One region of the Lysobacter sp. GQ73 genome, then DNA from elsewhere that is predicted to be linked to it. Evidence: predicted binding sites of a transcription regulator. Region 1 holds the regulator's gene; each other region holds the start of a gene.
The links. The regulator HrcA, encoded in region 1, represses chaperone genes, less so after heat shock. The targets are predictions, from matches to a motif close to TTNGCACTCNNNNNNNNNGAGTGCNAA.
Positions count from the first base shown of each region.

Region 2: rpoH (RNA polymerase sigma factor RpoH) is a predicted target of HrcA. The motif match lies at 5,992-6,018, and genes of this name have one in related genera.
Region 3: AC6CH2_RS22065 (co-chaperone GroES) is a predicted target of HrcA. The motif match lies at 1,736-1,762, and genes of this name have one in related genera.

Region 1 is NZ_JCAXEE010000001.1:410,741-420,282, forward strand. Features, by position in the region: gene AC6CH2_RS01715 (outer membrane protein assembly factor BamE) at 1-248, opposite strand, end outside; gene fur (ferric iron uptake transcriptional regulator) at 469-870, shown strand; gene AC6CH2_RS01725 (DUF2199 domain-containing protein) at 879-1,391, shown strand; gene recN (DNA repair protein RecN) at 1,602-3,284, opposite strand; gene hrcA (heat-inducible transcriptional repressor HrcA) at 3,524-4,591, shown strand; gene grpE (nucleotide exchange factor GrpE) at 4,989-5,507, shown strand; gene dnaK (molecular chaperone DnaK) at 5,746-7,662, shown strand; gene dnaJ (molecular chaperone DnaJ) at 7,788-8,924, shown strand; gene dapB (4-hydroxy-tetrahydrodipicolinate reductase) at 9,191-9,542, shown strand, end outside.
Region 2 is NZ_JCAXEE010000002.1:734,212-743,753, forward strand. Features, by position in the region: gene AC6CH2_RS08015 (primosomal protein N') at 1-186, shown strand, start outside; gene AC6CH2_RS08020 (NYN domain-containing protein) at 1,061-1,948, opposite strand; gene tal (transaldolase) at 2,118-3,068, shown strand; gene AC6CH2_RS08030 (NAD(P)/FAD-dependent oxidoreductase) at 3,085-4,371, shown strand; gene AC6CH2_RS08035 (DUF1203 domain-containing protein) at 4,471-4,938, opposite strand; gene rpoH (RNA polymerase sigma factor RpoH) at 5,103-5,981, opposite strand; gene AC6CH2_RS08045 (hypothetical protein) at 6,433-6,912, shown strand; gene pdxR (MocR-like pyridoxine biosynthesis transcription factor PdxR) at 6,909-8,372, opposite strand; gene AC6CH2_RS08055 (glutathione binding-like protein) at 8,489-9,193, shown strand; gene AC6CH2_RS08060 (MBL fold metallo-hydrolase) at 9,235-9,542, shown strand, end outside.
Region 3 is NZ_JCAXEE010000011.1:89,371-98,912, reverse strand. Features, by position in the region: gene AC6CH2_RS22075 (hypothetical protein) at 395-664, opposite strand; gene AC6CH2_RS22070 (AraC family transcriptional regulator) at 758-1,576, shown strand; gene AC6CH2_RS22065 (co-chaperone GroES) at 1,810-2,097, shown strand; gene groL (chaperonin GroEL) at 2,229-3,869, shown strand; gene AC6CH2_RS22055 (esterase/lipase family protein) at 4,029-6,035, shown strand; gene AC6CH2_RS22050 (multicopper oxidase family protein) at 6,382-8,385, opposite strand; gene AC6CH2_RS22045 (XVIPCD domain-containing protein) at 8,469-9,542, opposite strand, start outside.

The sequences.
Region 1 (9,542 bases):
TTGCGGTCGGTGTGGCCGAGGCGGTCGACGCGCTGGGTCGAGGTGTAGTCCCAGCGGTTCTGGTGGAACGGGTCTTCGATCGACGGGGTGCCCAGCAGCAACTGCACCTGCTGCTTGGTCATGCCGGTCTGGAGCTGGTCGATCGCGGTCTTCTCGAGCAGGTTGCCCTGGTAGATCGGCTGCTTGTAGATGATGCCGCAGCCGGCGGTGAGCATGGACAGCGAGAGGACGAGCAGGAGCTTACGCATCGGGTAGGGTTCTGCGGCAGTCGAAGGCAACGGGGCCGATGATACACTGAAGCCCGTACCCACCAAGGGCGGATTACGGCGCGTGGAGGCCCCTCGCGTTCATCCGCCATTCCGGCCCAGCCAGCCCCGTCCGCTCCATGCGCAGCCGCCCGCGGCCACGGCCAGCCGGTCAACACCCAGGCACGGCGAACGCCGGCCGAATCGATCTGAAGGAACACTCATGGAATCGCAGGACCTGCGCAACGTCGGACTCAAGGTCACCCATCCGCGCCTGCGGATCCTGGAGCTGCTGGAGCAATCCAAACCGCGCCACATGACCGCCGAGGACATCTACCGGATGTTGCTGGAGAAGGGCGAGGACATCGGCCTGGCCACGGTCTACCGGGTGCTGACCCAGTTCGAATCGGCGGGCCTGGTGCTCAAGCACAACTTCGAGGCCGGCCAGTCGGTGTACGAGCTCGACCGCGGCCATCACCACGACCACATGGTCGACATCGACAGCGGCAAGATCATCGAGTTCGAGAGCGTCGAAATCGAAGAGTTGCAGCGCAAGATCGCGGCCAAGCACGGCTACGAGATCGAAGAGCACTCGCTGGTGCTGTACGTGCGCAAGAAGAAGTGAAGTCCGACATGTCCGGCGAGACGATGGTGCCGTGCTCGTGCTGCGGCGAACTGGTCGCGCTGTCGGACATGGAGTATTCGTTCACTTTTCCCGACGCCTACCACGCCCTCGACAACGCTGCGCGCTGCGCGCCGGACACCTTCTGCGACGCGAATTTCTGCGCGATCGGCGGCGGCCAGCTGTTCGTGCGCGGGGTGATTCCGTTGCCGGTCGAAGGCGGCGACGACTACTGCATCGGCGCCTGGGTCGAGCTGGCCGAACACGACTGGCGGCTGGCGCGGATGATGTGGGACGAGGCCGGCAACGACCGGGTGCCCGAGTTCGCCGGCACCCTGGCCAACCATATCCCGCGCGTCTACGAGTTCAGCACCCTGGGCCTGGAGCTGCGGGTGCAGCTGCACGACGACACCCGGCCCACTTTCCGCCTGGTCGACAGCGGCCATCCGCTCGAAGACGAGCAGCGCCAGGGCATCACCCCGCACCGGGCGGCGTTCTTCACCGGGTTGCCGGACCTCGACTGAGCAGGCTATCGATCGAGCTTGCTCGATCGATCCAGGCCGAACGGGCTTGCCCGATCGACCCGGGGCGAACAGGCTTGCCCGATCGACCCGGGGCGAACAGGCTTGCCCGATCGTTCCAGGCCGAACCCACTTCGAGACTGAGCTCGATGTGGGCTCCGAATCCCGAGTCCCGAGTCCCGAGTCCCGACCTGAGACCTCAGACCTCAGACCTCAGACCACGTCGGCCAGCAGCCGCTTGGCCGCGGCGCGCACTTCCTTGTTGAGTTCGATGCCGCCGAGCATGCGCGCGAGTTCTTCCTCGCGCTGCTTGGCGCCGAGTACCTGCACCGCGCTCTGGGTCACGCCTTCGCTGGCGGCCTTGCTGACCCGGTAATGGGCGTGGCCCTGGGCCGCGACCTGAGCCAGATGGGTGACGCACAACACCTGGCGGCTGGCGCCGAGCGCGCGCAGCTTCTGGCCGACGATCTCGGCCACCGCGCCGCCGATGCCGGAATCGACTTCGTCGAAGACCATGGTCGCGACCGCGTCCATGCCGAAGGCGGCGACTTCGATCGCCAGCGAGATGCGCGACAGCTCGCCGCCCGAGGCGACCTTGCGCAGCGGCCGGGCCGGCTGGCCGGGGTTGGCCGCGACCAGGAATTCGACGCGCTCGCCGCCTTGCGGGTCGGGACGGTCCTCGTCGAGCGGTTCCAGGGCGACGTCGAAGCGCCCGCCGCCCATGCCGAGTTCGCCGATCAGCACGCTGGTGGTGTCGGACAGGCTCTTGGCGGCCTTGCGGCGCGCCTCGCCCAAAGCGTCGGCGGCGCGGCGCCACTGCGCCCGCGCGCTCTGGATTTCGCCGTCGAGCACCTGCAGGCGGTCGCCGGCGCTGCGCAGCTGGTCGAGCTCGCCGGCCATGCCGTCGCGGGTGGCCGGCAATTGTTCGGGTGCGACGCGGTGCTTGCGCGCCAGCTCGTGCAGGCGGCCGATCTTGTTTTCGATCTGCTCGAACGCCGCGGGGTCGAGGTCGAGGTCGTCGCGGACCCGGTCGAGCAGGGTCAGGGCTTCGTCGATCTGGATCGCGGCGTTGTCGAGCATGGCGTCGACGTCGTTCAGGCGCGGCTCGTGCTCGGCCACTCGCTGCAGCTCGCCGCGCACCTGTTGCACCAGCCGGGTCAGCGACGGGCCTTCGTCGCCGCCGAGGCGGGCGAAGGCCGATTCGCAGGCGGCGATCAGGCCGGCGGCATGGGCATGGCGGCGGTGGTCGCTGAGCAGCTTGGCCAGGGCCTCGGCTTCCAGCACTTCGCGTTCCAGCTCGGCATGCTGATGTTCGAGCCAGGCGATGCGGTCGGAGACGTCGCCCTGCGCCGACAAGGTGTCGCGTTCGCGCAGCAGCGCACTCCACTGCTGCGCGGCGGCCTCAACCTTGGCCAGCGGCGCCTCGTGGCGGCCGTAGGCGTCGAGCAGGCCGAGCTGGCTGGCGCGCGACATCAAGGCCTGGTGTTCGTGCTGGCCGTGGATCTCGACCAGGCGGGAGGTCAGGTCCGCGAGCTGGTTCAGAGTCACCGGCCGCCCGTTGACCCAGGCCCGCGACCCGCCGTCGGCGCGGATCACCCGGCGGATCTGGCAGACCTGCGCCTCGCCGTCGCCGGTCTCGTCGAGTTCGTTGTCGCGCAGCCAGGCCGCGGCCAGCGGCGCATCGTCGAGGGTGAAGTCGGCGACCAGTTCGGCGCGGTCGGCGCCATGGCGAACCACGCCGCTGTCGGCGCGCAAGCCGGACAGCAGCCCCAGGGCGTCGACCAGCAGCGACTTGCCGGCGCCGGTTTCGCCGGAGATCACGGTGAGGCCGGGACCGAAGCTGAGTTCGGCGGCGCTGACGACGGCGAATTGCTTGAGCGAGAGGTGAGCGAGCATGCGGCGGCGATTGTGCCTTGGCGGCGAGAGACTGGGAATGGGCGGCAAGCGGGCCGGAGGGTAGGGCGGACGCGGATCACAGGGTGAGATCGGCGGCGGTGCGCGCCGCAGCCAGTGTGCACGAGCATTCTTACCGATGCCGACGAGGGGAGCGCGGGCGCGGCGACGGATCCGGGCGGCGATCGCCGAATCCGACGAAGGCGCTTGCGCCGGCCCGCGTCCGCGCCTATATCCACAGCATGAATCGCCGACCGCCCGACCCGAGCCTCGACCCGCGCGCGCGGCAACTGCTGCGCACGCTGATCGGCCGTTACATCCACAGCGGCGAACCGGTCGGATCGCAGACCCTGGCCAAGCACGCCGGGCTCGACGTCAGCGCGGCGACGATCCGCAACATCCTGGCCGACCTGGAAGACGTCGGCCTGCTCAGCGCGCCGCACGCCTCGGCCGGGCGCATCCCGACCGTGCAGGGCTATCGTTTGTTCGTCGACTCGCTGCTGCAGGTGCGGCCGCTGCCGGAGGGCGAGGTCGCGCGGCTGCGCAGCGAGCTGCCGTCGGGCTCGGGCACCCAGGCCCTGCTCGGCAGCGCTTCGGAGCTGTTGTCGGCGATGACTCATTTCGTCGGCGTGGTCAGCGTGCCCAAGCGCGAGCAGTTCGCGTTCCGGCGCATCGACTTCGTGCCGCTCGACGCCCAGCGGGTGCTGGCGATCCTGGTGTTCGCCGACCAGGACGTGCAGAACCGGATCATCCAGACTCGGCGGGCCTACGACGCCGGCGAGCTGGAGCGGGTCGCGAACTATCTGAACGCACACTTCGCCGGCCGCCCGGTGGCCGAGATCCGCGCGACCCTGCTGGTCGAGTTGCGCAATGCCCAGTCGGAGATGCAGAGCCTGCTCGCGCAGTCGGTCGAACTGGCCGAGCAGGTGCTGATGCCCGATGGCGACGACATGGTCCTGGCGGGGCAGACCCGGCTGATGGGCGTGCAGGAGTTGGCCGACCTGGATCGCCTGCGCGAGCTGTTCGAGGCCTTCGCCCGCAAGCGCGAGATCCTGCAACTGCTCGAACGCACCGTGCGCGCCCCCGGCGTGCGCATCTTCATCGGCGAGGAAACCGGCCTGGCGCCGCTGGAAGGCGTGTCGCTGGTGACCGCGCCGTACACCGCCGGCGGCCGGGTGCTCGGCGTGCTGGGGGTGATCGGCCCGACCCGGATGGCCTACGACCGGGTGATCCCGGTGGTGCAGGCCGCCGCCGACGCGCTCGGGGATGCGTTCGGGGAACCGAAGGGGACTGAAGCCGAGGAGCAGTGACCCGTCCCGCAGGCCCAGGGCAGGCGCGGCGCGAGCCGCGACCCATCGAAGTGGACTGAAACGAGGGGCGGTCCCGCCTCCGAAGCCGGTCCAACCGTCCCGCCCAACCCCAGTCAGCGGGAACCGGGGTAAGAGCGGCGCGGGCCGCGACCGCCATCTCTCGGGTAGGGCGAACCTTTTGGAGGCCATCGGCTTCGGGGCGGGCCGGCGTTTATCGCTTCGGGCGGTCGTGGCTTACGCCGCTCCTACAGGGGAGTGGCCGGCGATCGTCCCGAACCGGGCCACGAAACCCGCCGCTCGCCGCCGATGGCGGCCGATCGGCGCAGATCCCGGCACTTGAATGCCGCCGCGGCGGCCCCATTGCTGGCCTGTCGCGGAAAAACCGCCAGGACCCAGCATGAACCAACACGATCCCTATTCCGAACTCAATCCGCCGGCCCAGGACGAGGTCCCGGGCGCCGAGGCGTCCGAACTCGAAGCGCTGCGCGCCGAGCTGACCAAGCTGCGCGAGGACTCGCTGCGCGAACGCGCCGAACTCGACAACCAGCGCAAGCGCGTGTCGCGCGACGTGGAGATGGCGCGCAAGTTCGCCAACGAGCGCCTGCTCGGCGACCTGCTGCCGGTGATCGACAGCCTCGAGGCCGGCCTGGCCGTCGCCGGCGAGGACAGCAGCGCCCTGCGCCAGGGCATGGAACTGACCCTGCGCCAGTTGCTCAAGGTCGCCGGCGACAACGGCCTGATCGCGGTCGACCCGACCGGCCAGCCGTTCAACCCCGAGCATCACCAGGCCATGAGCATGGTGCCGGCCCCGGGCGTGGCGCCGAACCATGTGGTCCAGGTCTACCAGAAGGGCTGGCTGCTCAACGAGCGCCTGCTGCGGCCGGCGCTGGTGGTGGTCGCCCAGGACGCCGAATAAGCGCTCGAGCGGACGCGGGACGGCTCACGGCGGCGGCTCGGCCGCGGTCGCGGAACCGGAGCTGAAAGCGGCGCGAGCCGCGAGCGGACGGACCGGGAAGGGCCGGGACGGACGTCACGAGGGCGGGGCACGGGCGCTTGAACTGCCCGGCACCTAGCCCCAGATAACGGACATCGGCGGCACGGCGCACTGCGCGGACCGCCCCACTATTTCAAGCATTCGAGAGGGAGCACTACGTATGGGCAAGATCATCGGCATCGACCTGGGCACCACCAATTCCTGCGTCGCGATCATGGAAGGCGGCAAGGCCAAGGTCATCGAAAATTCCGAAGGCGACCGCACCACGCCGTCGATCGTCGCGTTCACCAAGGACGGCGAAGTGCTGGTCGGCGCTTCGGCCAAGCGCCAGGCGGTCACCAATCCCAAGAACACCTTCTACGCGGTCAAGCGCCTGATCGGCCGCAAGATGACCGACGCCGAAGTGCAGAAGGATCTCGGCCTGGTGCCGTACGCGATCGTCCCGCACGACAACGGCGACGCCTGGGTCGCGACCCAGGACGGCAAGAAGATGGCGCCGCAGCAGATCTCGGCCGAAGTGCTGGGCAAGATGAAGAAGACCGCCGAAGCCTACCTGGGCGAGCCGGTCACCGAAGCGGTCATCACCGTGCCGGCCTACTTCAACGACAGCCAGCGCCAGGCGACCAAGGACGCCGGCAAGATCGCCGGCCTGGAAGTCAAGCGCATCATCAACGAGCCGACCGCAGCGGCGTTGGCCTACGGCATGGACAAGAAGGGCGGCGACCGCAAGGTCGCGGTCTACGACCTCGGCGGCGGCACCTTCGACGTGTCGATCATCGAGATCGCTTCGGTCGACGGCGAAATGCAGGTCGAAGTGCTGTCGACCAACGGCGACACCTTCCTCGGCGGCGAAGACTTCGACAAGCGCGTCATCGACTACTTGGTCGAAGAGTTCCAGAAGGACCAGGGCATCGACCTGCGCAAGGATCCGCTGGCGCTGCAGCGCCTGAAGGATGCGGCCGAGCGCGCCAAGATCGAGCTGTCGTCCTCGCAGCAGACCGAAGTCAACCTGCCGTACGTGACCGCCGACGCTTCGGGTCCGAAGCACCTCAACATCAAGCTGACCCGCGCCAAGCTGGAGTCGCTGGTCGAGGACCTGGTCAAGAAGACCATCGAACCCTGCCGCATCGCCCTCAACGACGCCGGCCTGCGCGCCAGCGACGTCAGCGAAGTGATCCTGGTCGGCGGCCAGACCCGCATGCCCAAGGTCAGCCAGGCCGTGGCCGAGTTCTTCGGCAAGGAACCGCGCAAGGACGTCAACCCGGACGAAGCGGTCGCCGTCGGCGCCGCGATCCAGGGCGGCGTGCTGGCCGGCGACGTCAAGGACGTGCTGCTGCTCGACGTGACCCCGCTGTCGCTGGGCATCGAGACCCTCGGCGGCGTGTTCACCAAGATCATCGAGAAGAACACCACGGTGCCGACCAAGGCCTCGCAGACCTTCTCGACGGCCGAGGACAACCAGTCCGCGGTGACCGTGCACGTGCTGCAGGGCGAGCGCGAACAGGCCCGCTTCAACAAGTCGCTGGCCCGTTTCGACCTGTCCGGCATCGAACCCTCGCCGCGCGGCATGCCGCAGGTCGAGGTGTCGTTCGACATCGACGCCAACGGCATCCTGCACGTCAGCGCCAAGGACAAGAAGACCAACAAGGAGCAGAAGGTCGAGATCAAGGCCGGCTCGGGCCTGTCCGAGGAAGAGATCGCCAAGATGGTCGCCGACGCCGAAGCCAACCGCGAGGAAGACCAGAAGTTCCACGAGCTGGTGCAGGCGCGCAACCACGCCGACGGCCTGATCCACATGGCCCGCAGCACGATCAAGGAGCACGGCGAGAAGTTGCCGGGCGACCAGATCGGCCGCGCCGAGGCGGCCATCGCCGACCTCGAAACGGCGATGAAGGGCGACGACAAGGGCCAGATCGAGGCCAAGTCGAAGGCGCTGGAAGAGGCCGCGCAGTCGCTGTTCGCCGCGGCCCAGGCCGCGCAGCCGGAGGCCGGCGGCGCCGCCGAAGCCGGCTCGGCCAAGTCCGAAGACGTGGTCGACGCGGAATTCACCGAAGTGAAGGACGAAGACAAGAAGTAAGCCGGTATCGGAACACGGACTCGGGAATCGGCAGAGCCAGGCTCTGCCGGTTCCCGAGGTCCTTTCCGCCCCGGTAAGTCCTCGCGGTAACGAATCCCGACTCTCGAATCACGAATCCCGGCCTTATGAGCAAACGCGACTATTACGAAGTGCTGGGCGTTGCGCGCAACGCCGGCGACGACGACCTCAAGAAGGCCTATCGCCGCTGCGCGATGAAATATCATCCGGACCGCAATCCGGGCGACGCGGCCGCGGAAGCCGCGTTCAAGGAATGCAAGGAGGCCTACGAGGTCCTGGCCGACGCCAACAAGCGCCGCGCCTACGACCAGCACGGCCACGCCGCGTTCGAGCACGGCATGGGCGGCGGTGGCGGCGGTGGTCCCGGCTACGCCGACATGGGCGACATCTTCGGCGACATCTTCGGCAACATATTCGGTGGTGGCGGAGGCGGCGGTGCGCGCGCGCCGCGTCGCGGCGCCGACATCGGCTACGTGATGGAGCTGTCGCTGGAAGAGGCGGTCGGCGGCATCGAGAAGCAGATCGAGATCCCGACCCTGGACGCCTGCGACACCTGCGAAGGCAGCGGCTCGGCCGACGGCAAAGTCGAGACCTGCACGACCTGCGGCGGCCGCGGCCAGGTGCGCTTCCAGCGCGGCATCTTCTCGATGCAACAGACCTGCCCGCATTGCAACGGCCGCGGCCAGAGCATCGCCAACCCCTGCGCCGACTGCCATGGCCAGGGCCGGGTCGAGCGCACCAAGACCTTGTCGGTGAAAATTCCGGCCGGTGTCGACAACGGCGACCGCATCCGCCTGACCGGCGAAGGCGAGGCCGGCCCGCCCGGTTCGCCGCCGGGCGATCTGTACGTGGAAGTGCGCGTGCGCGAGCACGAGATCTTCCAGCGCGACGGCGACGACCTGCATTGCGAAGTGCCGATCCGCATTTCCCAGGCCGCGCTCGGCGACACCATCCGGGTGCCGACGCTCGGCGGCGAGGTGGAGCTGCGCATTCCGGGCGAAACCCAGAGCGGCAAGCTGTTCCGCCTGCGCGACAAGGGCGTCAAGTCGGTGCGCAGCCGCAAGCCGGGCGACCTGTACTGTCGCGCCGTGGTCGAGACGCCGGTCAACCTGACCCCCGAGCAGCGCGAGCTGCTGGAGAAGTTCGAGGCTACGTTCGTGGGTGAGGGGGCGCGAAAGCACTCGCCACGGTCCTCCACCTTTCTGGACGGGGTCAAAGGGTTCTGGGACCGCATGACGTCCTGAATCCAAGCGTTTCGAATGCATTGCGAAAGGGGCTTCGGCCCCTTCTCGCAGGTATGCGCCCTAGAAGATCCACGCGGACCTTGTTGAAGCAGCCGTTCGGCCGCATTCGTGGCGTCGACGAATCGCTCGAGGTTTCAGCCGCGGTGTTTGTTTCCGTCGGCCAGGTGGCGAATCCATCGTAGGGCGCCGGTCGCGCCGCGTGCCACAGCGTGAACCACATGCATCAGCGCTTGTCCTCGCCCCCGCGCAGCCGCTAGCCTGCGCGCATGAGCGAGCCCACCAAGACCCCCGTCCGTCTCCTGATCCACGGCGCTTCCGGGCGCATGGGCCAGGCCCTGTTGCGTCTGGCCGCCGAGCGCGCGGACTTGAACGTGGTCGCGGCGTACTCGCGTTCGCAGCCGGCCCAGCGGGTCATCGACGGAGTGCCGCATTTCGCCGTCGCCGAGCTGTCGGGGGCGCCGGAGTTCGACGTCGCCATCGATTTCAGCCTGCCGCAGGGCTTCGACCCGGTGCTGGCGCTGTGCGCGGCGCGCGGCAAGGCGCTGGTGTCCGGCACCACCGGGCTCAGTTCGGCGCAGAACGCCGCGATCAACGACGCCGCCAACGGCATCGCCGTGG
Region 2 (9,542 bases), on a different contig from region 1:
AACGGGCCCTTGCCCGCGCCGATGCCGCGCCGCGCCGGCTACCAGCGCGCGCAGCTGATCCTGACCGCGCTGGAGCGGCGCCACCTGCACGCCGCGCTGGACGCCGCGCTGCCGACGATCTATGCCTGCCCGGAAGCGCGCAAGGTGCGCTGGTCGCTGGATGTGGATCCGATCGATTTGTATTGAGTTGCGCTTCTGGTGTCGCGCAAGGTTTTGCCGCTGCGAATTCACCCCGACAGGCGCGACGTGAGTCGCGACCGGGGACGCGCAGAGACAACGAGGCCGTCGTCATTCGTCGAAGCGGCGCGCCCGCGCCAGGGTAGGAGCGGCGCAAGCCGCGACCGACATGTCCCAATGTCGCGTCGTCCTCGGGTGTGTCCCTGTAGGAGCGACGTGAGTCGCGACCGCGGAACGCGCAGACACGGCAGGGCCATCGTCATTCGTCGAAGCGGCGCACCCTCGCCAGGGTAGGAGCGGCGCAAGCCGCGACCGCCATGTCCCAATGTCGCGTCGTCTTCGGGTGTGTCCCTGTAGGAGCGACGTGAGTCGCGACCGCGGAACGCGCAGACACGGCAGGGCCGTCGTCATTCGTCGAAGCGGCGTGCCTTCGCCAGGGTAGGAGCGGCGCAAGCCGCAACATCGCTGGGATGGTCTTGCAGCGCTTCTCTCGTGGGAAGATCAAGATCAAACCCAAAGCTTCCGCCACTAAAGCGGCGGGTTACTTTCTTTTGTCTAAAGCAACAAAAGAAAGGTAACCAAAGAAGTTGCTTTTTCTTGAATCACAGGCCCGCACGAGCGATGCCGACGCAGGGATTTTCCATACGGGACATCGCTGTCCCGATGAAAAACGGCCCGCATCCCTGCGGGCCGCCCTTTGGGTCTTCTATTGCCTTGGCTAGTGCGAAACTACGCACGGCCACGACCAAGGCCAATGCAGAGGCACAGCCAAACCACGGCGCAGGACTATGTTTCGTGCCCCAAAAGAACATCGCGGCCATCGACGATTCGCGGTCGCGGCTTGCGCCGCTCCTACCCTTGCTGCGTCGCTCTGCGCACGGCATCAGGTCTTGGGCTTGACCTTCGGTTTGTTCGCAGCGGGCTTGTTCGCCGGTGCCTGGTTCTGTGCCGGCTTGTCCGCCGGCGGTTTGTTCGCGGCAGGCTTGGCGGCCGGCGGGGGGTTCGCCGGCGGTTTGCTCTCGGATGTTTTCTTCGCCCCGCCCTTGGGCTTGTCGCGCACCCACACGGTCAGGTTGTCGCGGCGTATCTCGAACAGGCCCATCGCCTCGATCAGGTCGCTGAGTTTGCGGTAGCCGTAGTTGCGCGGATCGAACGAAGCCTGGTTGCCGATCTGTTGTCCGATCGTCGCCAGGCGCGACCAGCCGTCGTCGCCGCCGGCGGCGTCGACCGCACGGCGCAGCATCTGCACCAGGCGCGTGTCGCTGCGCAGGTCCTTGGCGCTGCGCGCCGGGGTCGCCGCGCTCTCGTCGGGCAGGCCGTCGACGCTGACCGGCTGGGCCAGGGCCTCGACATAGGTGAACTTCGAGCAGGCGTTGACGAAGGGCTCGGGCGTCTTCTGCTCGCCGAAGCCGTAGACCTTGGCGCCCTCGGTCAGCAGGCGCATCACCAGCGGGGTGAAGTCGGCGTCGCTGGAGACGATCGCGAAACCGTCGAGGTTGCCCGCATACAGCAGGTCCATCGCGTCGATCACCATCGCCATGTCGGAGGCGTTCTTGCCCTTGCTGTAGGCGAACTGCTGCATCGGCCGGATCGCGTAGTCGTGCAGCACCGCTTCCCAGCTCTTCAGGTTCGGGCTCTTCCAGTCGCCGTAGGCGCGGCGCACGTTGGCGATGCCGTAGCTCGCGACCTCGGTCAGGATCACGTCGATCTTCGCCGCCGGCGCGTTGTCGGCGTCGATCAGCAGCGCGATGCGTTTTTCCTCTGCGGCCATGCGATTCCCCTGCGGGCCGGTGCCGGCCCTGTCGCGGCCAGCCTAGCGCAAGCCCGCGATCGGCGCTTTGCCGCGGCCCGGCGGCCGAAACGGGCGCCACAGTCATGACGCGCTAACCTCGATCAGTGAGAATGGCGGGGACCCTAACGACACGACACCTCTCATCGCCATGACCAATCAGCTCGAACAACTGCGCGCACTCTCCGCCGTGGTCGCCGACACCGGCGACATCGAAGCCATCGCCCGCTTCCGCCCGCTCGATGCGACCACCAACCCCTCCCTGCTGCTGAAGGCCTCGGCCTTGCCGGCCTATGCGCCGCTGATCCAGACCGCGGTCGCCGCGGCGCAGGGCGCCGACACCGCCGCGCGCGTCAACGACGCCGGCCTGCGCCTGGCCGTCGCCATCGGCGGCGAAATCCTCAAGCTGATCCCCGGCCGCGTCTCCACCGAAGTCGACGCGCGCCTGAGTTTCGATACCGACGCGACCCTGGCCCAGGCCCGCCGCATCGTCGAGCTGTACGAGCAGGCCGGGATCGGCCGCGACCGCCTGTTGATCAAGATCGCTTCGAGCTGGGAGGGCATCCGCGCCGCCGAGCGGCTCGAACGCGAAGGCATCCACTGCAACCTCACCCTGCTGTTCTCGTTCGCCCAGGCGGTGGCCTGCGCCGAGGCCGGCGTGTACCTGATCTCGCCGTTCGTGGGCCGCATTCTCGACTGGCACCTCGCCAACGGCACGCCCAAGCCGGCCACGCCCGCCGACGACCCCGGCGTGCAGTCGGTCGCGCGCATCTGGCAGTACTACAAGCGCCACGACTACGCTACCGTGGTGATGGGCGCTAGCTTCCGCAACACCGGGCAAGTGCTCGCGCTCGCCGGTTGCGACCGCCTGACCATCTCGCCGGAGCTGCTCGGCGAACTCGAAGCCGGCCAAGACCCGGTCGCGCGCGCGCTCGACGACGACGGCCAGCGCGCCGCGCCCGGCGCGGCGCTCGACGAGGCCGGGTTCCGCTGGCAGCACAACGAGGACGCGATGGCGACCGACAAGCTCGCCGACGGCATCCGCCGCTTCGCCGCCGACCAGCGCAAGCTCGAAGAGCTGCTTACCCGTCATCTCGGCTGATCGAGGTTCCATCGTCATGAGCGATTCCCGCAAGCACGTCGTCATCGTCGGCGGCGGGTTCGGCGGTCTGTGGGCGACGCGCGCCCTGGCTTCGGCCGAGGTGCGCATCACCCTGATCGACCGTCGCAACCATCATCTGTTCCAGCCCCTGCTGTACCAGGTCGCGACCGCCGGCCTGTCGGCGCCCGACATCGCCGCGCCGCTGCGCCACATCCTGCGCAAGCAGGCCAACGTCGAGGTGCGCCTGGGCGAAGTCACCGGCATCGCCGCCGACGCGCGCCAGATCAGCCTCGCCGACGGCGAGGTCGTCGGCTACGACTACCTGCTGCTCGCCAGCGGCGCGACCCATGCCTATTTCGGCCACGACGAGTGGGCCGACGACGCGCCGGGCCTGAAGACCCTCGACGACGCCCTGCACATCCGCCGCCGGGTCCTGCTCGCGTTCGAGCGCGCCGAGGCCGCCGAAACCGAGGAAGAACGCTCGGCCTGGCTGCACTTCGCCGTGGTCGGCGGCGGCCCGACCGGGGTCGAACTCGCCGGCACCCTCGCCGAGATTTCGCGCAAGACCCTGCGCCGCGAATTCCGCCGCATCGACCCGGCGCAGGCGCGCGTGCGCCTGATCGAGGCCGGCCCGCGCGTGCTCTCGAACTTTCCCGAATCGCTGTCGGAAAAGGCCCGCGCGCAATTGCAGCGGCTCGGGGTCGAAGTCGTCACCGGCACCCCGGTCGCCGAGATCGACGGCCGCGGTTATCGTCTCGGCGCCGAGTTCGTACCGTCGCGCACCGTGCTATGGGCAGCGGGCGTCGCCGCGTCGCCGCTCGGCGCCCTGCTCGATGCGCCGCGCGACCGCGCCGGCCGGGTCCTGGTCGAACCCGACCTCAGCGTGCCCGGGCATCCGGAGATCTTCGTCGCCGGCGACCTGGCCAGCGTCAAGCAGGCCAACGGCCAGCCGGTGCCCGGCGTCGCGCCCGGGGCCAAGCAGATGGGCGCTCACGTCGCCTCGGCGATACGCGCTCGCCTCGGCCATCGCGCGGTCGAGCCGTTCCGTTATGTCGACTTCGGCAACCTCGCCACGATCGGCCGCCGCGCCGCGGTGGTGGATCTGCGCGGCTTCAAGTTCTCCGGCTTCCTCGCCTGGGTGTTCTGGCTCGCCGCGCACGTGTTCTTCCTGATCGGCTTCCGCAACCGCCTGATCGTGATGCTCAACTGGTCGTGGGCGTACTTCACCTACCAACGCCACGCCCGCATCATCTTCGGCACCGGCGAGCCGACGCGGACCGGCGGCGCAACACCGCCGTCGTGAAAGCAGAACGCCGCGCGCTGCGTCGTGCATCGCTGCGGCTGCGACGAAGGGCGCCTCACGGCGCCCTTCGTATCGGCTGCGGCGGGCCGCAAATTCGCCTCAGACGCGATCGATCCGGCACAGGAAGCACCCGGTGCGGGCGTTGTGGGCATGCACTTCGGTCGTGTCCGGATCCTCGAGCAGTTCCGCCAGCACCGCTTCGGCGTCGGCCCCGTCGATGGCCCGCGCGCCGCGCATCCACCCTTCGGCGTCGTAGGCGCGCAAGGACAAGTTGCGGGTACGCAGGAACGGCGGCAGCGCGTCGTCGTACGAGGCCGTGGCGGCGCCCTCGCGCACGTAGATCGGGCCGCTGGAGCGATACGGGCCGTCGCAGGGATGATGCTCGTAGGTCAGCAGCAACACCGAGTCGCCGGGCGCGGCGTCGGCCAGGCTGATCCGGCAGGGGTAACCGTTCGGCGAGTCGGCGACGACGCGGCGCATGCCGTGCGCGCGCAGGCTGGCGTCGTCGAGCGCGCCGAGGGTGGCGAAAGGTTCCGGCGACAGGCCGGTGATGCGATAGCGAGACATGGCGCGATTCCCTGGAGGACAGGCAGGCAACGTAGTCCCGTCCCGCGCGCGGCGATATCCGCTTCTTGCGCTGCGCGAACGCGAACGCCGCGCGGGGTTCGCGCACCGCAAAAACGAACGGCCCGGTTTCCCGGGCCGTCGTCGTCGAACTCGTCCGTCGCCGCTCAGGCGGCGAACAGGCCGCGCATCTTCTTCAGCGCATTGGCTTCGATCTGGCGGATGCGCTCGGCGCTGACGCCGTACTCGTCGGCCAGTTCCTGCAAGGTGATCTTGCTCTCGGCATCGAGCCAGCGACGCTTGATGATGTCGCGCGAACGCGCATCCAGGCCGGCGAGGCCTTCGCGCAGCAGGGCGAGCTGGCTGTCTTCCTCGTCCTCGCGCTCGTACGACTGCGACGGGTCTTCGTCGCTCGCGCGCAGGTAGGCGGCCGGCGAGGGCGGCGCATGATCGTCGTCTTCGTCGGACGGCGCGTCGAAACCGATGTCGCGGCCGGACAGGCGCGATTCCATTTCCAGCACTTCGCGCTCGGAGACGTTGAGGTCCTTGGCGACCAGGCGCACTTCCTCGGCGTTCATCCAGCCCAGGCGGGTCTTGCTCCTGCGCAGATTGAAGAACAGCTTGCGCTGCGCCTTGGTCGTGGCGACCTTGACGATGCGCCAGTTCTTGAGGATGAATTCGTGCATCTCGGCGCGGATCCAGTGGACCGCGAACGAAACCAGGCGCACGCCCTGATCGGGGTCGAAACGCTTGACCGCCTTCATCAGGCCGATGTTGCCTTCCTGGATCAGGTCGCCGATCTGCAGCCCGTAGCCGTTGTAGCCGCGGGCCACGTGGACGACGAAGCGCAGGTGCGAGTGAACGAGTTCGCGGGCCGCGTCGAGGTCTTCCTCGTCGCGGAAGCGGCGCGCCAGCGCCTGCTCGTTCTCCACGCTGAGCACCGGGATCTGGTGCACGGCGCCGATGTACGCGTCCAGCGAACCGAGCGCGCTGGGCACAGGCAGGTTGTTGGCGACTAGAGCAGTGGATCGGGCGATAGAGGTCATGGGGGTCATCTTAGCAGTCGCGATATATGACTGCTAAAGCTGGAGAAAGTTCACAGTGTTGCGGTACTGGAACGGGCGATCGGGCCTGGAGCGGCCCGGGCGGCGGAGCGCCGGACCGGTGAGCGGCGGCGCGGACATCAACATACCCTTTGCAATTAATAACTTATTAAAGCCGACCGAGCGCCGGGCCGGTTCGGGCCGGGGCCCGGGCGTTCGAACCACCGACCTCGGCACCGTCCGCCGGCTGAACCGGCGCAACGAAACACCACTATCGGCCCGATCCGGGCGCACATTCCATCAGGACCGGGGTCCCAGATCGCGAGATCGGCGCGAGACGGGCCGGCGACGACCCGGAGTTCGACCCCGGATCCGCGCCAGGGTTCCCCGCCGGCCGCCTCGCCCCGGCGGCCGGCGCGCCCTACAGTGGGGCGTCGCCCTCCCCGGACCGCCCGTGATCCAGCGTAAGACCCAGCAAGACGCCACCGGCTGCGGCCTGGCCTGCGTGGCGATGCTCGGCGGCATCGGCTATGTCCAGGCGCGGGCGCTGGCGCGCCGGCTCGGCATCGGCCCGCGCGACCGGGTGCTCGGCCGCGGCGGCCGAGCCCGCACGGTGCGCAACGCTTATTTCAGCGACGCCGGGCAGTTGCGGCGCATGCTCGAACTGCTCGGCCTGCACGCGGGGCCGGAACGCCGCCTGGCCCGCTGGGATGCACTCGACCGCAGCGGCATCGCCGGCATCCGCTACAACCGCCGCGAGGACAGCTGGCACTGGGTGGTCTACCTTCACGGCGACGAAGGCGGCCGGGTGCTCGACCCGAACCCGCGCGTGCGCAGCGAACGCAGGACCGACTTCGGCCGGATGAAGCCGCATTGCTTCATCCCGGTGTCGACCCCGGCGTCCTCGGACCGAGCCCGGCCGGCGCCCGGCTAAGCGTTGCCGAGCGCTTCCAGCGAGCGGCGGAACCGCCGCAGGGCCGGGGCGATCTCGCCGGCATCGATTACCCCGTAACCGAAGCTCAGCGCCGGCCGCTCCAGCGCATTCATCGCATAGTCGCCGACCGACTGCGCGCCGGGCAGCTCGCGCAGCATGCGGGCGAGGATCGCCGGCGCCAGCGCGGGGTCGCGGATGCGCGCGGCCAGGTGCAGGCCGGCCTCCGACGGGATCGGCTCCAGCCACGGCGCCAGCTCGCGCCGCAGGCCGTCGAGCAGGACCTCGCGGCGCTCGCCGTAGATCGGCCGCATGCGCCGCACGTGGCGGGCGAGATGACCATCGCGAATGAACGCCGCGAGCACCGACTGGGTGATCGTGTCGCAGTGCGAATCGGCGCAGTGCTTGACCGTGATCAGGGCGTCGCGCGCCCACGCCGGCGCCACCACGAAGCCCTTGCGCAGCGACGGGAACAAGCTCTTGGAAAAGGTGCCGACGTAGAACACCAGGGCGTCGCGATCCAGAGTCTGCAGCGCATCGAGCGGGCGGCCGCCGAAGCGGAACTCGCCGTCGTAGTCGTCCTCGATCACCACCGCGCGATGGCTGCGGGCGAATTCGAGCAGCGCCTTGCGCCGGCGCAGCGACAAGGCCACGCCGGTCGGCGACTGGTGCGACGGCGTCACGCTGATCACGCGCACATCCCCGGGCAGGCGATCGACGCACAGGCCCTCGTCGTCGACCGGCATCGGCACCAGCCGCGCACCGGCGGCGGCGAAGGCCGCGCGCAACGGCGGATAGCCCGGCTCCTCGACCGCGACCCGGGTCTCGCCCGGCGTCACCAACAGCCGCGCCAGCAAGTCGAAGGCCTGCTGCGCGCCGGAGGTGACGATGACGTCGCCGGCCGCGCAGGCGACCGCGCGCGCGAACGCGACGTGCTGGGCGATCGCCTCGCGCAAGGCGGGGATGCCTTCCGACGGCGGATAGCCGAACCGCGTCTTCGACCATTCGCGCAGGCTCTGCGCCGACAAACGCCGCCAGACCTCGTGCGGGAAATGGCGATGGTCGGGTATGCCCAGGCGGAAGCAGCGCTCGGGCAGGTCGCGCGGCGGCGAGGGATGCAGGAACGGCGCGCGCCACAACGGGTTCAGGCGCGGGTCTTCCGGTCCTTGCGGCAAATGCGCGGGCGCGCGCCGGTCGCGGCGGCCGGCGACGTCGGCCACCACCGCCTTCGCGCCCTTGCGCGGCAGCGCATACCCCTCGGCGATCAGCAGGTCGTAGGCGGCGACCACGGTGTTGCGGGCGACGCCGAGTCCGCCGGCGACCCGACGCGTCGCCGGCAGCGGCGCGCCCGCGGGGAGGCGGCCGTCGAGGATCGCCGAGCGCAGTTGCTGGTGCAGTGCCTGGGTCAGGCGGCCCTGGCCGTGCTCCGGCAGGGCGAGGGGAAACGGGAAAACTGGCCCCATAAAATCCAACCGTTTTGGCTCATCCAGGGCACCAGTCTATTCCTAAGCTGGCTCCACGGATGCGGCGCCGCGCCGCCCGGTCCCTTCTCAACGAACCGTCCCGACGAGCCCTCCCAATGATCGATCTTTACTACAGCCCGACCCCGAATGGCTTGAAACTGCGGCTGTTCCTGGAAGAGTCCGGCCTCGCCCACCGGATCGTCCCGGTCAGCCTGTCGGCCGGGGAACAGTTCCGCCCCGAGTTCCTGGCCATCTCGCCGAACAACAAGATCCCCGCGATCCTCGACCACGCGCCGCGCGACGGCGGCGAGCCGCTGGCGGTGTTCGAGTCGGGCGCGATCCTGCTCTACCTCGCCGAGAAGACCCGCCGGCTGCTGCCGGACGACGCCCGCGGTCGGCTCGAAGTCACCCAGTGGCTGTTCTGGCAGATGGCCGGGCTCGGCCCGATGGCGGGCCAGGCCGGTCACTTCCGGGTGTACGCGCCGGAGCCGCTGGCGTATGCGATCGAACGCTACACCCGGGAGGTGCAGCGTCTGTACGGCGTGCTCGATCGCCGCCTCGCCGGCCGCGCCTATCTCGCCGGCGACGACTACTCGATCGCCGACATCGCCTGTTACCCCTGGGTCGTGCCGCATCTCGGGCTCGGCCAGGACCTCGCCGCGACCCCGCACCTGCGGCGCTGGTTCGACGCCATCGCCGCGCGCCCTGCCACCCAGCATGTCTACGCCGGCATCGACGATCCATACGGCAAGGCACCGGCGCTGTCGGACGAAGCGCGAAAGCTGCTGTTCAACCAGGGCCCGGCGAAGGCCGAGGCCTGAACCGCTCCGCGCCCGCATAACCACTTTGGATGAGGCCTGCCATGCCCCTGCCGATCTGCGAAACCTGCGGCACCCAGTTCGCCGCTCATGCCGGCTTGCCGGCGCATTGCCCGATCTGCGAAGACGAGCGCCAGTACGTCGGCTGGCAGGGCCAGACCTGGACCAGCCACGAAGCGCTGGCGCAAGCCCATAGCCTGCGGCTCGAAGACGACGCCGGGGTGCTCGGCATCGGCCTGGCGCCGGCGTTCGCGATCGACCAGCGCATGCTGTATCTGCAGACCGACGCCGGCAACATCCTGTGGGAGTGCCTGGCCCTGGTCACCGACGAGGCCGTCGCCGAACTGCGCGC
Region 3 (9,542 bases), on a different contig from region 1:
CGCCACTAAAGCGGCGGGTTACTTTCTTTTGTCTAAAGCAACAAAAGAAAGGTAACCAAAGAAAAATGCTTTGTTTTGAATCACAAGCCCGCACGAGCGATGCCGACGCAGGGATTTTTCATACGGGACATCCCTGTCCCGATGAAAAACGGCCCGTATCCCTGCGGGCCGCCCTCCGGGTCGTCGATTGCCTTCGCTAGTGCGATGCTGCGCACAGCAACAGCAACAGCAACAGCAACCGCGACAGCAACCGCAACAGCAACCCCAACAGCAACAGCAACAGCAACAGCAACAGCAACCGCAACCGCAACCGCGGGATAGCTCGTCGCCGCTCTTGGGTAGGAGCGGCGCGAGCCGCGACCCGCGAACTGCGAATGCGACGAAACACTGGTGCTTACGTACTCACAACCCCGCTCATCCCGGCAACCCACGCGCGCAGCCGCGGGTCGCGTATCTCCAGCACCTCGAACAGGCCCAGGGCGCGCAAGGCCGGCAGCGCTTCGGCGATATGGCGTTCGGCCTGCGCACGCGCGCCGGCATCGGCCTGCGCATCGGTCCAGATTCGCGCGTTGGCGAGAAAGGCGCCGACCGACCCCTTGCGCACGAGGACGCCGTCGATGCAGGTGTGGTCGAGGTGGTCGGGCAACAGGTCTTCGGCTCGCATGGCGGTGCTCGGTGATGGAGGAGGCGCTCATGCTGGGTTCGGTGGCGAGCCTCTGCTACGTTGCCCCGGCCATTCGATAGCGGGTTCCGGCCAATGTCCGATCCTCTGCTCGCCGCGCTGCGCGCCGATTCCGCCGACGGGCCGGTGGCGATCGCGGCGACCACGACTCACGCCGGCGTACGCGATACCGCCGCGCACCGGCATGCGCGCGGGCAATTGTTCGGCGCACACCGGGGGCTGTTGACCGTCGGCACCGCGCAGGGGCGCTGGCTGGTGCCGGCGACGGATGCAGTCTGGGTGCCGCCGCAGGCCGAGCATTCGTTGCGCTCGCACGGCGCGGCGTTCTCCGGCTGGAGCGTCTACGTCGCCGAGCCCGCCTGTGCGGCGCTGCCGGCCCGGGCCTGCGCCCTGCGGGTGTCCGGCCTGCTGCGCGAGGCGGTCGCGCGGGCGGCGCAATGGCCGGGCGACGCGCCGCTGGGCCCGGCCCAGGTCCGGCTGCTGCAGGTGTTGCTCGACGAGATCGCGTCGGGCGCGCTTGCTGCCGGTCTGAGCGCGGACCCGGTGCAGCCGCCGATCGGCCTGCCGATGCCGAGCGACCCGCGCTTGCTGCGACTCGCCCAGGCCCTGATCGAAAACCCGGCCGACCCGCGCGGCCTGGCCGACTGGGCCGCGTTCGCGCATTTGTCCGAGCGCAGCCTGAGCCGGCGCTTCGCCGCGCAGACCGGTCACAGCCTGCTGCAGTGGCGCCAGCGCGCGCGGCTGATGCGGGCCATGGAGCGCCTCGCTGCCGGCGACGCGGTCACCGCGATCGCCCTGGACCTGGGCTACGACAGCGTCAGCGCCTTCATCGCCATGTTCCGGCGCAGCCTCGGCGCCAGCCCGACCGCCTACCTGGCACGGCTCGGGACCTGAGCGGACCGCGGGTGCCCCGGCCGGCGCCCGGGTGGGTCTTCGGTACCCGGCCGGTCACCGGGAGAAGAGAAGATTTCATCGCCCCCCCCTTGAAAGGCTTCCGGTACCGCCTCATCTAGCGTGCAGTCCCGGTTCGTCCGGGCGCTTTTGTCCCCGGCGTTGGCACTCTCCGGGGGCGACTGCTAAAATTCCCCTTCTTTCTCCACCCATTCAAGCACTTACAGAGGGTTGCCATGAATCTCAAGCCGCTTTACGACCGCGTTGTGGTCAAGCCGATCGAAGCCGACGAAATCTCGGCCGGCGGAATCATCATCCCCGACGCCGCCAAGGAAAAGTCGACCAAGGGCGAAGTCGTCGCCATCGGCGAAGGCAAGGCCCTGGACAACGGCAGCGTGCGCGCGCCGAAGCTCAAGGTCGGCGACAAGGTCATCTACGGCCAGTACTCGGGCAGCTCCTACAAGCAGGACGGCGTCGAGTACAAGATCCTCAAGGAAGACGACGTCCTCGCGATCGTCGGCTGATCGGGCGGGAGTCTGGAATTGGGGAATCGGGAATCGGCACGCGCTTGCGCTGCCTCCCGGGTCCCGTCCCGACTCCGTAATGCGCTCTTTCGATTCCCTATTCCCTATTTCCCATTCCCGGAGTTCCAACCATGTCCGCTAAAGAAATTCGTTTCGGTGAGGATGCGCGCGCCAAGATGGTGCGCGGCGTCAACGTGCTCGCCAACGCCGTGAAGGCCACCCTCGGTCCGAAGGGCCGCAACGTCGTGCTCGAGAAGAGCTTCGGTGCGCCGACGATCACCAAGGACGGCGTGTCCGTCGCCAAGGAGATCGAACTGGCCGACAAGTTCGAGAACATGGGCGCGCAGATGGTCAAGGAAGTCGCTTCCAAGACCTCCGACAACGCCGGCGACGGCACCACCACCGCGACCGTGCTGGCCCAGGCGCTGATCCGCGAGGGCATGAAGGCCGTTGCGGCCGGCATGAACCCGATGGACCTCAAGCGCGGCATCGACAAGGCCGTGATCGAGGCCGTGGCCGAGCTCAAGAAGCTCTCCAAGCCGTCCTCGACCAGCAAGGAAATCGCCCAGGTCGGCGCGATCTCCGCCAACTCCGACGCCGACATCGGCGACCTGATCGCCCAGGCGATGGACAAGGTCGGCAAGGAAGGCGTGATCACCGTCGAAGACGGCTCGGGCCTGGAGAACGAACTCGACGTCGTCGAGGGCATGCAGTTCGACCGCGGCTACCTGTCGCCGTACTTCATCAACAACCAGCAGTCGATGTCGGCAGAGCTCGACGACCCGTTCGTGCTGCTGTACGACAAGAAGATTTCCAACGTCCGCGACCTGCTGCCGGTGCTGGAAGGCGTCGCCAAGGCCGGTAAGCCGTTGCTGATCGTCGCCGAGGAAGTCGAAGGCGAAGCGCTGGCGACCCTGGTGGTCAACACCATCCGCGGCATCGTCAAGGTCTGCGCCGTCAAGGCTCCGGGCTTCGGCGACCGTCGCAAGGCGATGCTCGAAGACATGGCCGTGCTGACCGGCGGCACCGTGATCTCCGAGGAAGTCGGCCTGCAGCTCGAGAAGGCCACGATCAAGGATCTGGGCCGCGCGAAGAAGGTGCAGGTCTCCAAGGAGAACACCACCATCATCGACGGCGCCGGCGACGGCGATTCGATCCAGTCCCGCATCAAGCAGATCAAGGCGCAGATCGAAGAGACCTCTTCGGACTACGACCGCGAGAAGCTGCAGGAGCGCGTGGCCAAGCTGGCCGGCGGCGTGGCGGTGATCAAGGTCGGCGCATCGACCGAGATCGAGATGAAGGAAAAGAAGGCTCGCGTCGAAGACGCGCTGCACGCCACCCGCGCTGCCGTGGAAGAAGGCATCGTCCCGGGCGGCGGCGTCGCGCTGCTGCGCGCCAAGGCCGCGATCTCGGGCCTCAAGGGCGCCAACGAAGACCAGAACCACGGCATCCAGATCGCCCTGCGCGCGATGGAAGCTCCGCTGCGCGAAATCGTCACCAACGCCGGCGAAGAGCCGTCGGTCATCCTGAACAAGGTCCAGGAAGGCAAGGGCGCGTTCGGTTACAACGCCGCCAACGGCGAATACGGCGACATGCTCGAGTTCGGCATCCTGGACCCGACCAAGGTCACCCGCACCGCGCTGCAGAACGCCGCGTCGATCGCCGGTCTGATGATCACGACCGAAGCGATGGTCGCCGAGCTGCCGAAGAAGGACGAGCCGGCGATGCCGGGCGGCGGCGGCATGGGCGGCATGGGCGGCATGGATTTCTGATTCGAGCCTCCGCGCTGACGCAACACGGAAAACCCCGCCGCGAGGCGGGGTTTTTCTTTGCCCGCCGGGCCTGCGGCAGCGGCGGCGAGCGGAATGCGTTTACTCGCGACCGGCCGCGCTCGACAATGCCGGCCAGCCCCGCCCCGCCCTGGAACCTGCATGTCCCTGCGCCCGATCGCCCTGCTCGTGACCAGCCTGGCCCTGTCGTTCGGCAGCGGCTGCGCCGTGGTCAAGGTCAAGGAACGCGCCTTCGGCGAGGTCGCGGTGGAGCGCAACCTCGACGCGCTCAGCAGCGGGCGCCTGAGCACCGCCGCGGCGACCGCGCTGGGCTCGGCCGGCCTGGACCCCGATCAGTGCGCGCGCGAGCCCGAGCCCTGCATCGCCCAACTGCGGCCGCTGGCGCCGGTCGAGGACTGGCTGGCGACCGCGGCGGAGTTGCAGCTGCTGCGCATGAACACCGCGCCCGCGACCGTGGCCCAGGCCGCCGAGAGCGCTGGCCCGGCCAAGCGCGCCCAGCCGTCGAGGACTGCCGGGCCGTCGCAACGCGCCGAGCCGAACCCACAGGCCGGGCCCGACGTCGACGCCGACCTGCGCACGCGCGCGGCGATCGAGACCGCGCGCTATGCCTATGCCTATCTGTTCCTGAGCCCGCGCACGCCCGAGCAACGGGTGTTCGAGGCCCGCCAGGAGCGCGTGCTGCGTTTCTACAACCGCGCTCTCGACGTCGTCGCCCAGGCCGCCTTCGAGGCCAGCCGCGGCCAGATCGGCGCCACCCCGCTGCAGGTCGGCGGGCTCGAGCTGAGCATCGCCCTGCACGGTTACGAAGCCACCGAGCTGACCCAGCAACCCGAGGCCTTGCTCGCGTCCGACACCCTGGGCTTCGACAACCTGCGCGCGGTCTATCGCCGCGACGGGTTCGGCACCGCCCTGGTCGCGGTGTTTCCGCGCCGTTCGCGCAGCGACCCCGATGCCGCCGACACGCCCTACCGCGACACCCGCTACCTGCCGGTGACCGCGACCCTGCGCTTCGACGGCGACGGCGGGCTCGACGCGGTGCTCGCCAGCCGCGTCGCGCGCATGGACGTCTACAACCCCTATCGCATCGACAGCGAGACCATCGCCGGGCGCAAGGTGCCGCTGGCGGCCAACTACTCGGCCGCCTACGGTATCTGGCTGGCGCGTTCGGAACTGGCGAGGCTGAGCCTGTCGAGCCTGCTGCGGCCGAAGCAGGCGCGCGCGTTCAAGCCGCGCATCTACCTCAACCAGCCTTACGACCCCGACAAGCGGGTGATCGTGCTGGTGCACGGCCTGGCCAGCAGCCCGGAGGCCTGGGTCAACCTCGCCAACGAACTGCTCGGCGACGAAACCCTGCGCAAGCATTACCAACTGTGGCAGGTGTTCTATCCGACCAACCTGAGCATCCTGGCCAATCGCGCCGCGATCGACGCGGCCCTGACCCAGACCTTCGCTCACTACGACCCCGAAGGCGACGACGTCGCCGGCCGCGACGCGGTGCTGGTCGGGCACAGCATGGGCGGGGTGATCTCGCGCCTGCTGGTCAGCGACAGCGGCGAGCGCGTCCTCGACGCGACCCTGCAGGCCTTCGATCCGGCCGCGGCGCAGCGCCTGCGCAAGGAGCCGCTGGTGCGCGAGCTGACCGTGTTCAAGGCGATGCCGCAGTTCGAACGCGCGGTGTTCATGGCCTCGCCGCACCGCGGCGCAGTGGTCACCGACGGCTGGCCCCTGCGGATGGTACGCAAGCTGATCCGGCTGCCGTTCGACGTGCTGCGCGAAACCGCCGAGCTCGCCCAGCGCAACGAAGTGAACCAGGACGAATTGCAGAAGATCGGTTTCCGCAAGGGCCGCCCGCCGACCGGCCCGGACGACCTGAGCCCGAACTCGTTGTTCATGCGCAGCACCGAAAACCTGCCGATCGAACCGGGCCTGCCGTACCACACCATCGTCGGCCAGCGCGATCCCAAGCTGCCGCTGCTGCAGTCCAGCGACGGCGCGGTGCCGTACCGCAGCGCCCACCTCGACGGCGCGCTGTCGGAGAAGGTGATCCCGTCCGGCCACAGCGTGCAGGAGACCCCGCAGGCGATCCTCGAGCTGCGCCGGATCCTGCGCATCGACATGGCCGAGTACGCCAGGCGCACGCAGCGTTGAGGCACGGCCAGCCTGGATCTTGGGTTAGCCCGCGGCGCCTTCCCCCTGTAGGAGCGGCGTGAGCCGCGACCAACCGAAGCGATCAATACCACCTGGCTTCCCGAAACCCGGAACCCTTCACGCGAAACCACACCCGCGTCGTTGCCGCAATTGCGCGGTCGCGGCTTGCGCCGCTCCAACCGAAGCGATCGATACCACCTGGCAACCCGAAGCCCTGAACCCACCCGCGCGAAACCAGCCTACGCCGTTGTCGTAGATTCGCGGTCGCGGCTCACGCCGCTCCTACAAGGTATGGCGACATCGCGGCACGACGCGATCCGCCTCGTGCCGCGCTCCGGTCGTCGCCTCAATGGTGGGCGTTGCCGATCCCGCCGCCCTTGCCGTCGGGCACCAGCACGCGCACGTTCTGCATCATGCCCTGGTCCTCGTGGTCGAGGATGTGGCAGTGCAGGACGTACTCGCCGATGTAGCGTTCGTAACGGGTACGCACGAACACCTTGTAGTTCTGCTTGACGAACAAGGTGTCCTTCCAGGTGCCCTGGGTGTTGGCGTACTGCGAGTCGCCGGGCTCGCCGGCGATGCTGACCTCGACGCCCTTGTCGTTGAGGATGCTGACCACCTGGAACGGATTGACGTGGATGTGGAAGGGATGGCCGCCGAGCCTGGAGGTGAGCGTCCATTCCTCGACGCCGCCGAGCACCAGGTCGCGCGCGCCGTTCGGGTCGTAGGGTTTGCCGTCGACCTTGTACACCATCGGCACCGCCTTGGTGTCGATGTCGAAGGTCAGGTCCTGAGAGCCGGTGAGTTCGCTCTTCGGGATGTCCTTGTGCGGCACGAATGCATTCAAGCGCAGGCGGTCGCTGAGGTCGGCGACGACCTTGGCGCGGATGTACGCCGGCATCAGGTACTTCGCCGAGGCGATCAGGTTCTGGGTCAGATAAGCGCGGATGTCGTTGACCGGGGGGCCACTGCCGGCGGCGACGTTGACCAGCCCGAGCAATTGGCGGTCTTCGGCGGCGTTGGTGATGCTGCCGCCGGGCGGTGCGGCGCCGTCTATCACGCAGTACTGGCCGCCCTGCGGGAACACCACCAGAGCATCGCTGCGGTAGCCGGGTTGCAGGATGTTTTCGCCTTTCTCGATCGCCTGGGCGTGGCTCAGGCCGTCGGCGGCGACCTCGAACTGCGGCAGCAACGGGCCGGTGCAGTTCCGGGTCACCCAGCCGTCGAGCGCCGGTCCGGACAGACCCTCGATGCTGGCGGCGCCCGCGCGTACCGCGCGCAGTTGCAGGTTGATGGTGTTGCGCACCCCGGCGTGCAGCAGGCGCCAGCGTTCGGCGCGGCCGGCGGTCAGGCCAAAGAAGGTCGGCAGCACTTCGCCGTTGATGCTGGTGTAGCGGCCGGAGACGTTCCACAGGTTCTTGCCGTCGGCGGTGAAACCGAACTGATCGTAGGCCTCCAGGCCGCCAACGTCGCCGGGATCGCAGACCCAGGCGCCGGTGACGGGGTCGGTCTTGATCTTGCCGAGCGGATCGGTGGGCGTCGGCGCGCCGCGGCAGGCATAGGCGACTTGCTGGAACAACAGCACGCGGTCGGGGTAGGGCGTGCCGCCCGGGTCGCGCAACAAGGTGTCCAGGTCGCCGTTGCGGTCGGCCGAAGGCAGGCGGTTGCCGCGCACCAGCAGCGCGCCGGCCATGCCGCTGGAGACTTGCAGCGCGGTCGAGCCGTGCAGGTGCGGGTGGTACCAGTAGGTGCCGGCCGGATGATCGGCGGGCAGGTTGTATTCGTACTCGAACTTCACCCCGGGACGCAGGGTCAGCAGCACGTTGTCGCTGTTGCCGGTCGGGCTGACCCACAGGCCGTGCGAGTGCAGGTTGGTCGAATTGAAGCAGTGCGGAACGTTGATGCCCGAGGAACCGCACTGTTCCGGCGGCAGGGCGTTGTCGAGGCGCACGCGCACGGTTTCGCCGGGCGAAGTGACGATGGTCGGCGCCACGAACGGCACCTTGGGATTGGTGCCGGGGCTCTGGTACGAACGCAACTTCACCTTGTCGAAGCGGTTGTGCTGGGGGTTCCAGATATCCGACACGGTGTAGACGACGCGCAGGTCGAGGATCGCTTCGTGAGTGTCCAGCGGTTGCGGGCCGCTTTGGGTCAACAGCATCGATGGCGTCTTGGCGTCGGCCGAGCGCAGCATGCGCGCCATCACCGGTTGGTCGAGCTCGCGCGGCGCGCCGTCCTGCGCGGCGAGGGTCGGGGGTGCAGCGGCGAGCAGGCAGGCGAGCGCGAGCGGTTGCGCTCGCAGCGGGCAGCGCCGTGCATTCGCAGCCGAGGTCTGGGAACTGCGATCCATGCTTGGGTTCCTGGTGGCACTTCGGTGAAGTGCCTGATCGGCACTGGAAGGTGTCTCGGTGGACCGCCGCGGTGCAGCGGCTCTTACAGTGCGGGTGCCGTCCGCGATGCGGTCTGCTGCGGTGCCTGCGCGGCCTGCTGGGCCGGCGCCTGTGCCTGGTTCAGGGCCTCAAGCTGACGGAACGATTCTTCCGTCGGTGCGGTGCGGTCGGTGGCCACCCCTACCCGGGTATGGGTGGGGCTGGCGAGGTCGCCGTGGACCAGGAACGCGGTCTTGCCGACTTCCTTGGTAGTGGGGTCGACGCTCAGCACGACGTGATCCGGGGTCAACTGGTTGCGTTTGCTTTCCAGGGTCAGGCCGGCGGCGATGCGGTCGGCGTCGCGTTCGGACAGTTGGCCGCCGTGCTTGCGGTACTCGCCGTTGACCTTGTCGAGGATACCGCGGAACAGCGCGTGGTCGGGGTGCTCGGCGTGGCGCGGGTCGACCTTGCCGCCGTGCGCATGCGGGTCGCCGCGCAACTCGTTGAGCAGGTCCAGCGGCGAGGCGTTGATGTTGACGTGGGTGTGGGTCGACTTGGTGTGGTCGAAGTGCCCGGCCCGGGGCGGCGTGCTGCTGGTGTCGAAATAGGGCTGACGGTTGGCGGAATTGGCGCCGAGGTCGATGCCGTTCTGCTCCATGATGCTTTCGTTGAGCTTGAGCTGGGTCAGGTTGACGTGCAGCTCGGGCTTGCCGCCGGCCGCGGTCTTGCCGTGGGCGTGTTCGAGCTGGCTGACGTAGCCGATGTAGCCGGCGCCGTAGTAGTTGGCGTAGTCCGAATTGCCGTTGTGCCCCAGCCGCGCCTGCGCCGGCGGCATGTCGAAGTAGTACTTGCCCATCGCCTTGACGTTGTCGGCGCTCATCGCCATCGACAGGTTCGCATCGACGGTCAGGTCGGCCTTCAGCGCATAGGTGAAGTTGGGCGCGCTGCCGCCGCGGGTCATGAAGTCGCCGGCGCGGCCGGGCGAGGCGTTGTAGACGTCGGCGAGGGTCGCGGTCGGCTTGGCCTCGCGCACGCTGCCGACCAGGGCGTTCCAGCCGGCGATGTGGGCCTTGGCTTCGTTGTCGCGGTCGGCCTGGATGACCTTGCCGATGGTCGCGGTGTAGTCGTGTTTGTCGCC